DNA from 2 places in the Sphingomonas hengshuiensis genome. Region 2 is predicted to be linked to the other one. Evidence: riboswitches for the same ligand, from Rfam matches in the RefSeq annotation. Region 2 holds a riboswitch; the other holds the start of a gene.
The links. Region 2 has a riboswitch for cobalamin ahead of TS85_RS15440 (ABC transporter substrate-binding protein). Riboswitches for the same ligand answer to the same signal wherever they lie in the genome.
Positions count from the first base shown of each region.

Region 1: another riboswitch for cobalamin. It lies ahead of TS85_RS19395 (TonB-dependent receptor plug domain-containing protein); the one in region 2 lies ahead of TS85_RS15440 (ABC transporter substrate-binding protein).

Region 1 covers NZ_CP010836.1:4,282,828-4,288,211, reverse strand. Annotated here, with positions in the region: gene TS85_RS19405 (cobalamin-binding protein) at 1-94, opposite strand, end outside; gene TS85_RS19400 (hypothetical protein) at 91-636, opposite strand; gene TS85_RS19395 (TonB-dependent receptor plug domain-containing protein) at 650-2,569, opposite strand; cobalamin riboswitch at 2,742-2,942, opposite strand; gene rpmI (50S ribosomal protein L35) at 3,133-3,336, shown strand; gene rplT (50S ribosomal protein L20) at 3,350-3,715, shown strand; gene TS85_RS19380 (LysE family translocator) at 3,801-4,421, shown strand; gene pheS (phenylalanine--tRNA ligase subunit alpha) at 4,493-5,384, shown strand, end outside.
Region 2 covers NZ_CP010836.1:3,463,842-3,469,225, forward strand. Annotated here, with positions in the region: gene TS85_RS15435 (DUF4142 domain-containing protein) at 90-704, opposite strand; cobalamin riboswitch at 999-1,202, shown strand; gene TS85_RS15440 (ABC transporter substrate-binding protein) at 1,317-2,156, shown strand; gene TS85_RS15445 (FecCD family ABC transporter permease) at 2,153-3,124, shown strand; gene TS85_RS15450 (ABC transporter ATP-binding protein) at 3,115-3,894, shown strand; gene TS85_RS15455 (polysaccharide deacetylase family protein) at 4,046-4,975, shown strand; gene TS85_RS15460 (GIY-YIG nuclease family protein) at 5,106-5,384, opposite strand, start outside.

The DNA.
Region 1 (5,384 bases), 820 kb from region 2:
GCGACCGCCCCACCAGCGAATCGCCCAGCCCCAGCGCCACCGCGACTTCGGTGGCGCTGGGGAGCAGCGATACGATGCGGAGCGCTTCGGTCATCGCGCGCCCATGCCGAGCGCGGGCACCAGCCCCGGCGCCGCGCGGTGGAGCAGCGCGCGCGCGGCGAGCAGCCCCGCGAGCCACAGCCCTTCGTTCAGCGCGAGCTGACCGACGATCGCGGGGGTGAAGGTCCCCAGCCCGCCCGCCAGATGCGCATAGCCATAGAGCAGCAGCTCGAACCCGCCGAACCCGGCGAGCGCGGCCAGCACCAGCCGGGCGTCCCACACGCCGCGGCGCAGGATCGCGATGGCAATCCCCAGCGCCGCCATGCTCGCGGCGCCCAGCGCCAGGCCCCAGCCCAGCGCATAGTCGGTCATCGGATAGCCCATCAGCGCGAATCCGAGCAGCTGGTTCGCCGCCCAGGCGACCGCGACGGTCGCCACTGCCTGTGGCGCGCGCAGCGTCGCCGCCGCCATCACCGCCACCGCGACGAAGGGCATCATGCACGCGGTCACCACGCTCCCCGCCACTGCGGCGACCGCAATCGCAGCCGACCATCCCCATTGCAGCGCGCCCTCGCGCTGTACGTTTCGATCGTTCATTGCGCCCTCCCGATCAGAAGCTTGCACGGACGCCGGCATAGGCCGCCGTGCCGGGATTGGTGAAGCTGAACACCTGTTCGTACTTGGCGTCGAAGGCGTTCTCGACCCGCGCGAACAGCCCGACGCCGCTGCCCAGGTCCCAATCGCCCGCGATCTGGCCCAAAGTGTACGAATTCAGCCGCACGGTGACCGGCACGAAGCTGGGGTCGGTATAGGCAAAGTCGGTCTGCTGCCCGGTATGGCGCACGGTGAAGGTCAGCCCGCCGCGATTGCCCGGCGCGCGCCATGCCAGCGACGCGCTGCCGATGTCGTCCGGACGCCGCACTTCGCGCACGCCGTTCTCGCGTGCCTTGAGGTGGGTATAGGCCAGGTCGACACGCCAGGCATCGCCGATCCGCGCGCGCAGGAAGGTCTCGACGCCGTGCTGGCGCGAGTCGGTCGCGCGGTTGCCGGGCGTGGCGACATAGGTCGGGGCGGGATAGGTGGTGTAGATCTCGTTCTTGAGCACGCTCTGGAAATAAGTCGCGCCGATCGTGACCTGTTCGCCGAGCAGGCTCTGTTCGGCGCCGGCCTCCCAGCCCTCGGACCGTTCGGGCTTGAGGTTCGGATTGCCGATATATTTGCCGTCGACATAGCCGAACAGCTCGGTCGCGCCGGGATTCTTGACGCCCGACCCCGCCGCCGCGCGCAGCCGCAGCCCGAAGTCGAAGCCATAGCTGCCCTGGACGCGATAGGTGGTGGTATCCGCGAACCGGCTGTTGCTGTCGCGCCGCACCGACCCGCCGAGCGAAAGCGCGCCCGCGCTCAGCCCGTACTGGCCGACAAAGCCGAGATTGTCGGTGCGCCGCCAGCCATTAAAGCCATAGCCGCTCGGGTCGGCGTTGCGGAAACGCTCGCGCTCGGCATCGAACGCGAGGGTCAGGCTGTGCTGAAGCGCGCCCGTCGTCGCGCGTAGCGTCGTCTCATAGGAGCCCTTGAGCCGGGTGCCGCGATTGCCATAGCTGGCTTCGTCCGCGTCGAAGCCGTCGCGCTTGGTATCGGCGACCTGTGCGCTCACCGCCTGGGTCCAGCGCCCGTCGAGCAGGGCAAGCTCACCGCGCACCAGCGCATAGAGCCCGCGATTGCGGACATAATTGCCGGGCGAATCGACCGCATAGCCGAAGGTCGGGCTGGTCGAATCGAAATCCTGGTCGTTATAATCGCTGACGGTGCGGGCATAGCGGCCCACGCCGGTCAGTCGGAATGTGGCGCTGGGCGACCAGCCGAGCTTGGCCGACAGCGCATTGCTCGTGTGGCCGAGGTTGCGGGTGCCGTCACGCGTGCCGGGGGCACCATCGGTTTCGACGCGGGTTGCCGACAGCGCATAGTCGAACGCACCTTTGGTGCCCGCCGCGCGGGCTGCTGCGTTGAACGTGCCAAACGATCCGCCCTCGGCACGGACGCGGAAGCCCGGTGCCTCGCGCCCGTCGAGCGTGATATACTGCACCACGCCGCCGATCGCGTCCGATCCGTACAGCGCGCTCTGCTGGCCGCGCAGCACTTCGACGCGGGCGGCCGAATCGGCGGCGAGGCTGCCAAAGTCGAACTCGCCCGAATAGGGATCGGAGACTTCGATGCCATCGATCAGCACCAGCACTTGATTTGCCTCGGTCCCGCGGATGCGGATCTGGGTCTGGCCGCCGACGCCGCTGACCGCGACGCCGGGGACGTCGCGGAGCACATCGGCGATCTCGCGCACCTGGCGCTGGTCGAGCGTCTTCTCGTCGATCACCGTCACCGATCCGCCGAACCGGTCGACGGCGATCGGCTGCGCGCTGCGCGTGCCGGTGACGATCAGCGCTTCGCTGTCGGTGTCCGGGTCGGCGCTCTGGGCGGCGGCGGCATAGGGGAGGAGGCACGCGGCGAGCGCGGCTGTGGAAACAAGGGTCTTCATGTCGAAACGGTCCTGCGTACCCGAGCGAACCAGGCCGGGACCTCCGCGCACGCGGCCGGGCATGCCGGCGGCGGGGCACAAAACGCGCCCGCCGGCATCCACCGGAGCGGCCCCGAGCCGCTGCTGTCGCTCAGACAGAAACCTTCCGCGCCTGGCCAATCCCTGAGCCCGGCAAGAGCGACATGCGTCGGTCGGTCTCCTGGCTCACGGGTCACCGCCCGGCATGCGCCTTCCCGGGATCACTCCCAGTGGCTGCGGCTCCGATAGGGCCGCCAGCACGCCGAACTCGCCGCTTACAGTTACAGGGATAGCCGCAGAATAAGGCCGCGAGGGCCCGCACTGCATTCCCGTTACCGGCGCAAGTTTTCGGGCAGCCGCTGTTGCCGCCGCCCATCGGCTCCAATACTCGCCTCGTCGCATATCGCAAGTGCGAAGCGGTTCGGCGCGCGGGTTGCAAAGCCCGAACCCTTGGGCTATGCGCCCGCCTTTCCGCGATCGAGGGACCGTCCGGCCATTAGGGCTGCCGTGGCTGTTCGCAATCGTCGAACCATAAGGAGACGAAAATGCCCAAGCTCAAGACGAAGAGCGGCGTGAAGAAGCGCTTCAAGTTCACCGCCACTGGCAAGGTGAAGCATGGAGTCGCCGGCAAGCGCCACCGACTGATTTCGCACAACGCGAAGTATATCCGCCAGAATCGCGGCACGTCTGTGCTCGCCGATGCCGATGTTGCCCATGTGCGCCAGTGGGCGCCCTACGGCCTGAAGTAAGGAGGGCCGCTAGATGGCACGAGTAAAGCGTGGCACGACCACCAAGGCGAAGCATAAGCGGATTTTGGATCAGGCGAAGGGCTATTATGGCCGTCGCAAGAACACGATCCGCATCGCGCGCCAGGCCGTAGAAAAGGCCGGCCAGTACGCCTATCGCGACCGTAAGGTTAAGAAGCGCACGTTCCGCGGCCTGTGGATCCAGCGTATCAACGCCGGCGTCCGCGCCGAGGGCCTGACCTATTCGCAGTTCATGCACGGGCTCAAGCTGGCGGGCATTCAGCTCGACCGGAAGGTCCTGGCCGACATTGCGATGCACGAAGGCGCGGCGTTTAGCGCGATCATCGCGCAGGCGAAGGCGGCACTGCCCCAGGCCGCCTGAGGCGACCTGTACGCGACCAGACAAGGGGCGTCGGTGGTATCCACCGGCGCCCTTTTTCGTTTCAGCCTCCGGGGGGAGACATAGAATGGCGATGAAGACCTGGTGGCTATACGTCACCGCCGTGTTCTTTGTATCGATGACGCCGGGACCGAACATGCTCCACGTGATGGTGCAGAGCATCCGCGAAGGCGCAGGCCGTGTGTTGCCGACCACGGCCGGACTGATGAGCGCGAACCTGTTCTGCCTCGTCGCCTCCGCCGCAGGGCTGGGCGCGCTGCTCAAGGCGTCGCCGGGGCTGTACGACATATTGCGCTATGTGGGCGTCGCCTATCTGGTGTGGCTGGGCATCAAGGCGTGGCGCGCGCCGGTCGAAGCGGCGGAGTCAGCGACGGCGAGGGTGCGTCAGTCGGTTCGGGCGCGATACCTGACGGGGCTCGGCACGGGGCTGTCCAACCCCAAGCTGATCATCTTCGCCGCCGCGCTGTTCCCCCAGTTCCTCGACGTAGCGCGCCCCTTCGCGCCGCAGGTCGGCATCCTGATCGTGACGTTCGCCGCGATCGAGGCATTCTGGTTCTCGGTCTATGCGCTTGGTGGGCGCTCGCTCGCGCGCTTCCTGGCGCCCGCCGGTCGCCAGCGGCTGTTCAACCGCATTACCGGCGGCGTGTTCGTCGCCTTTGGCGCGGCGTTGCTCAGCAGCCGGGTGTAATCGCCGCGCCAGACCTTGACCCGCGGCCCCGACTGGGGTTCGGACCTCCTCGCATAGCAAGACGGAACGCCATGACCACCGATCTCGACCAATTGCGCGGCGACCTAATCGCCGCGATCGACGCCGCAGCGGGGCTCGACGCCCTCGAAGCGGTGCGCGTTCATGCGCTCGGCAAGCAGGGCGCGGTCACCGCGCTGCTCAAGACGCTGGGGGGGATGAGCCCTGACGAGCGCCAGGCACAGGGGCCGCGCATCCATGCGCTGCGCGAAGCGGTGACCGCGGCGCTGGCGACGCGCAAGGCGGCGCTGGAGGCGGCGGCGCTCGACGCGCGGCTGGCGAGCGAGACCGTCGACATGACGCTGCCGGTCGATGGCGTCGCCCCGGGCAGCATCCATCCGGTGAGCCAGGTGATGGACGAGCTGGCGGAAATCTTCGCCGATCTGGGCTTCGCAGTGGCGACCGGGCCGGAGATTGAGGACGACTGGCATAATTTCACGGCGCTCAACATCCCCGAGACGCATCCGGCTCGGGCGATGCACGACACTTTCTATTTCCCCGAAGCCGAGGGTGCCGAGCAGCGGATGCTGCTGCGCACGCACACCAGCCCGGTGCAGATCCGCACCATGGTGACGCAGAAGCCGCCGATCCGCATCATCGCGCCGGGCCGCGTCTATCGTTCGGATTCGGATGCCACCCACACCCCGATGTTCCACCAGATCGAAGGGCTGGTGATCGACAAGGGTATCACGCTCGGCCATCTCAAATGGACGCTGGAGACGTTCCTCAAGGCGTTTTTCGAGCGCGACGACATCGTCCTGCGGCTGCGCCCCAGCTATTTCCCGTTCACCGAGCCGGGTGCCGAAGTCGATGTCGGCTACACGCTGAAGGACGGCAAGCGCGTGATCGGCGGCGATCCGCGCCAGTCCGAAAACGGCGGCTGGATGGAAGTGCTGGGCAGCGGCA
Region 2 (5,384 bases):
GGCACCGGAAAGAGGCGCGACCTGGGGGGGGGCGCGCCTCTTTTTGAAACCGGGAAAGGGAACGGGCGGCGCGGCGCCGCCCGTGCGGATCACATCTTCGAGATGCGATCCAGATGCGTCTGGACCACCGACTCGGTCTGAGTCGCGAACGCCGTCAGCGGGCGGACATCGCCGTTCGCGGCATAATCCTTCAGCGTCGCAAGCGCCTTTTCGTGCGCGGCGACCTGCTGAGTCTTGTACAGCGTGTCGAACGCCACACCCTCGGCATTGCGCAGCGCCTCGAGATTGGCCTCCTGCTCGGCGTTCAGCTCCGGATTGGGGACGATCGCCGGAGTAGCGGTTGCGGCGGCGGCCTTCAGCTTCTCGGTCGACGCGGTGTGTTGCTCGACCATCATCGCGCCGAAATCCTTCAGCCCCTGCGAGGTCGCCTTGGACTGGGCGAGCTTGCCCGCCTCGACTTCGTAATAATCGCTCGCGCCCACGGTGTTGACGAAGCGCTGGTCCGGCGACGCGTTGGCGTCGGCCATCATCGCATTGTCGCCCATCATGGCGTTGTCGGCCATCGCGCCGCCCATCATGCTGCCATCGGTCATCGTGTCGTTGGTCGCCATCACGCCATTGTCGACTCCGGTGTCGGCGGTCCCGCCACAGGCGCCGAGCGCGAGCATGGGGGCCAGGCCCAGGATCAGAAACTTCTTCGTCATATTGGCATCTCCTCTGCCGCCCCCAACGCCCTCTGGACGGTGGCGTTCCACCGTTCGCCGCAATTATGCCGTAATTACACAGGCTTGCCCTGTATTACCGTGCCAGTTGCGGCGCGCGGCGGCAGTGCCTAAAGCCTGTCGGGTGACGGGTGTCCCCCGCACGGCAGGGCCATCGCATATGGAAGGACTTGCGCTTTTACGTGCCGTCACCCTGAACTCGTTTCAGGGTCCAACGCGCCACAGGCGAATGCAGTGCTTGTGGCACCGTGGATGCTGAAACAAGTTCAGCATGACGACGCAAAATTTAGCGCTGGCGTCCATATGCGCCAATCCAGCCGGTCAAGGGGGATGAAAAGGGAACTCGGTTTGAACCCGAGGCTGCTCCCGCAACTGTAACCGGCGAGCCAAGGCGCCACACTGCCACTGGGAACACCCGGGAAGGCGGCGCCAAGGCAGCGACCCGGGAGCCAGGAGACCTGCCCGCCACAGTCGATTCCTTCGCGCGGGCGGGATGCACCGGGCGGACGGGGGGACTCCCCTGCGCGAGCGACAGGTTGCTGCGTCGTCGCGCCCGGTTTCGGGACGGCGATCCGGCCATGGGTGTCGTGTCCGATGAAATTTGCGTGGCTGTTCCTGCTCTTCGCCCTCCCCGCGCTGGCGGGGTGCGCGGCGGCGTCCGCGCCTGAGCCGCCCGTGCCGAACGGCATCGTGTCGACCAACCCCTGTGCCGACGCGATGCTGGTCGAGCTGGTGCCGGCCGGGCGGATCACGGCGATCAGCCATTATTCGCACGACCCGATGGCGACTTCGATCCCGCTGGAACAGGCGCGCCAATTTCGCGCGACTCGCGGCACCGCCGAGGAGATGATCGCGCTGCGCCCCGCGCTGGTGATCGCGAGCAGCTTCACGCCCCCCGCGACGCGCGAAGCCTATGCCCGCGCCGGGCTGCGCACGCTGTATCTCGATTCGCCGACCACGATCGAGGCGAGCAAGGACCAGGTGCGTGCGCTGGCCGAGGCCGTGGGCGCACAGGCCGAGGGCGCGAAGATGATCGCGCGGATCGACGCCGCCGTCATGCGCGCGTCACGCCGCGATGCTCCGGTCCCCGCTTTGCTGTGGATCGGCGGCAATCTGGTTTCCGGGGGTGGGACGTTGCTCGATGAAATGATGGTGCGTGCCGGGTTCGTCGACCAGGCGGCGCATTACGGGCTCCAGCATACCGGCACGCTGCCCGCCGAGCATGTCGTCGCCGATCCGCCCCGGCTGATGCTGGTCCCGGATGAGGCCGGGCGCGATTCGGCATCGCGCGCGGCGCAGACCCGGCGCTGGGCACTGGCGCACAGCGGCGTGCGGCAGGCGCGGTTCCCGCGCAACCTGATGAATTGCGGCGGCCCGGTGATTGCGAAGGCGATGGACCGGCTGGCCGAAGTGCGGCAGGCGATCGCGCGATGAACCGCCCGCTGCTCCTGACCGGCCTCGCATTGCTCGTCGCGCTCCTGTTCGCGGGATCGCTGATCGCGGGCAAAGTGTGGGTGCCGCCGGGCGCCTGGTTCTCGGGCGATCCGCGCTGGTGGATCGTTATCGGGCTGCGGCTGCCGCGCGCGATACTGGGGCTGGGGGTCGGCGCGACGCTGGGGCTGACCGGGGCAGTGCTCCAGGGCTATCTGCGCAATCCGCTCGCCGACCCAGCAGTGGTCGGGGTTTCGTCGAGCGCGGCGTTGGGCGCGGTCGCGGCGATCGTGCTGCTGGGGGCGAGCGCGCCCTTGATGCTGTTCGGCTGCGCGATGGCGGCGGCGTGCGGATCGATGCTGCTGCTCGCCGGGCTGGCGTGGCGCGCGGACAGCGCAGTGGCGTTCATCCTGGCGGGGACGGTGCTCGCGAGCCTGGGCGGCGCGCTGATGGCGTTCCTGATCTCGATCGCGCCCAATCCCTATGCGACGGCGGAGATCATCGACTGGATCATGGGGTCGCTCACCGATCGCAGCTTTGCCGAGGTGCAGCTTGCCCTGCCCTTCATGGCCGCGGGGTGCGCGGTGTTGTTGTTCACCGGGCGCGCGCTCGATGCGCTGACGCTGGGCGAGAGCGCGGCACGGTCGCTGGGGGTGCGGCTGGCGCGAGTGCAGTTGCTGGTGGTGCTCGGCACCGGGCTCGGCGTCGGCGCCAGCGTCGCGGCGACGGGGGTGGTCGGGTTCGTCGGGCTGATCGTGCCGCATCTGCTGCGCCCGCTGGTCGGCGCGCGCCCCTCCGCGCTGCTGCTGCCGAGTGCGCTGGGCGGCGCGGCGTTGGTGCTGGCGGCGGACAGCCTGGTGCGGCTTGCGCCGGGCGCCGCCGAGATCCGGCTGGGGGTGGCGATGGCGCTGCTCGGCACGCCCTTCTTCCTGCTCCTTCTCCTCAAGCTGCGGGGGCGGGCATGGAACTGAGCTTCGAGAACCTCTCGGTCAGCCTGGGCGAGCGCACCGTGCTGCACGGCGTCGGCGCGGTGTTCCGCCCGGGGCGCGTCACCGCGATCCTGGGGCCGAACGGATCGGGCAAGAGTACGCTGGTCAAGGCGCTGGCGGGGCTGATCGATGCCGATACCGGGCATGTCCGGCTGGGCAACCGCCAGATCGGGCGCATCCCGCCGCGCGAGCGGGCACAGGCGATCGGCTATCTGCCGCAGGACCCGGTGGTGCATTGGAACCTGGCCGTGCGCGATCTGGTCGCACTCGGGCGGCTGCCGCATCGCAGCCCCTTTGCGGGGGCTTCGGACGATGATCGCGCGGCGGTGGAGGCGGCGCTGGCGGCGACGGGCACCGTGCATCTGGCGGAGCGCGGCGCCGATGCGCTGTCGGGGGGCGAGCGCGCGCGGGTGCTGCTGGCGCGGGTGATCGCGGGGGCGCCGCGCTGGCTGCTCGCGGACGAGCCGCTCGCCAGCCTCGACCCCGTCCACCAGCTCGACATGCTGGAGCAGCTCCGCACGCTGGCGGCGCAGGGGACCGGGGTGGTGATCGTCCTCCACGACCTGATCCAGGCCGCGCGCGCCGCCGACGACGTGCTGCTGCTCAATCAAGGCCGCGTCGTCCGCTTCGGCACCGCCGCCGAGGCGCTGGGCCACCAGCCGCTGCGCGAGGCGTTCGGCGTGGAGGTGATGGTGATCGCCGACGAACAGGGCCGCCTCCTCCCCGTACCGATTGGCCGCACCAAGGGCTGACAGCCGGAGCGCGCTGTGGCATTGCGCAATAAAATTACAGCAGGCGAGTCGAGTATCGGGCCGCCGCGGGAGAGCTTTGGATGCGCAGGATCGACCGTCTCATCATTGGCCAATCGGACGACGCCTTCCTCTGGACGATCGGGTGAGGCGCATGCGCCGGCTGATTCTCCTGCTGGTCGCGGCGCTGGCGCTTGCGGTGCCCGCGCAGGCGCAGAAGCGCATCGCGCTGACCTTTGACGATGTGCCGCGCAGCCGGGGCGCGTTCCTGACGCCCGAGGAACGGACGCGGCGGCTGATCGCGACGTTCCGCAAGGCGCGGGTGAAGGTCGCGCTGTTCGTCAATCCGGGCCAGATCGGCGTCGACGACGGCGTCGGCGGGGCCGAGCGGATCGCGCGCTATGTCCGCGCGGGGCATGTCATCGCCAATCACGGCTATAGCCATTTGTCGCTGTCGGCGACGCCGGTGGACGCCTATCTCGCCGATCTCGACCGGGCGGAGGCATGGCTCAAGCCGCAGCCGGGTTATCGCCCCTGGTATCGCTTCCCCTATCTGGACGAGGGCCGGGGCGACAAGGTCAAGCGCGACGCGCTGCGGGCGGCGCTGAAGGCACGGGGCCTGCAGAACGGCTATGTGACGGTCGACGGGTCGGACTGGAACCTGGAGGCGAACACGATCGCCGCGGTGAAGGCCGGCAAGGCGATCGACCGCAAGGCGCTGCGCGACCTCTATGTCGAGACGATGGTCGAGGCCGCCGAATATGGCGACGGGCTCGCGATCAAGGCACTGGGCCGCCAGCCCGCGCAGGTCTTCCTGATGCACGAGACCGATCTGGCGGCGCTCTATATCGGCGACGTGATCCGTGAGCTGCGGCGGCGGGGGTGGCAGGTCGTGTCGCCCGACGAAGCCTATGCCGATCCGCTCCGCGAGGCGATGCCCGACGTGCCCTCGGCACAGGGCACGCTGCTGGAGTCGATCGCGTGGGAAAAGGGGTTACCGGCGCCGCGCTGGTACGCGCGGAATAACGTGAAACTCGCGAATGCGCTGTTTGCGCAGCGCGTGTTGCACGAGGTGGCGGAGTGATGGCCGCCCACCTTCGTCATCCCAGCGAAAGCTGGGATCCATTCGCCTCTCCGGTTGCGAAGGAACCGCAGCGGAGGCCCCAATGGATCCTGACTTTCGTCAGGATGACGGGATTTGGGGGTGTCGCCTCCTACCCCAGCGGCGGGAAACCGAGTCCGATCGCCAAATCCTCCCAGCATGGGTTGTCCTGCTCGATCAGCGCCACCTTCCAGTCGCGACGCCACGCCTTGAGCTGCTTCTCGCGCAGGATCGCCCCGGCCATGTCGCCGCCGGTTTGGTACCAGACGAGTCGCTTCACGCCATGCCGCTTGGTAAACCCGCCCAGCGAGCCGCTGCGATGCTGATGCACACGCGCCATCAGGTCCGCCGTTACGCCGACATACAGTGTGCCGTGGCGCCCGCTCGCGAA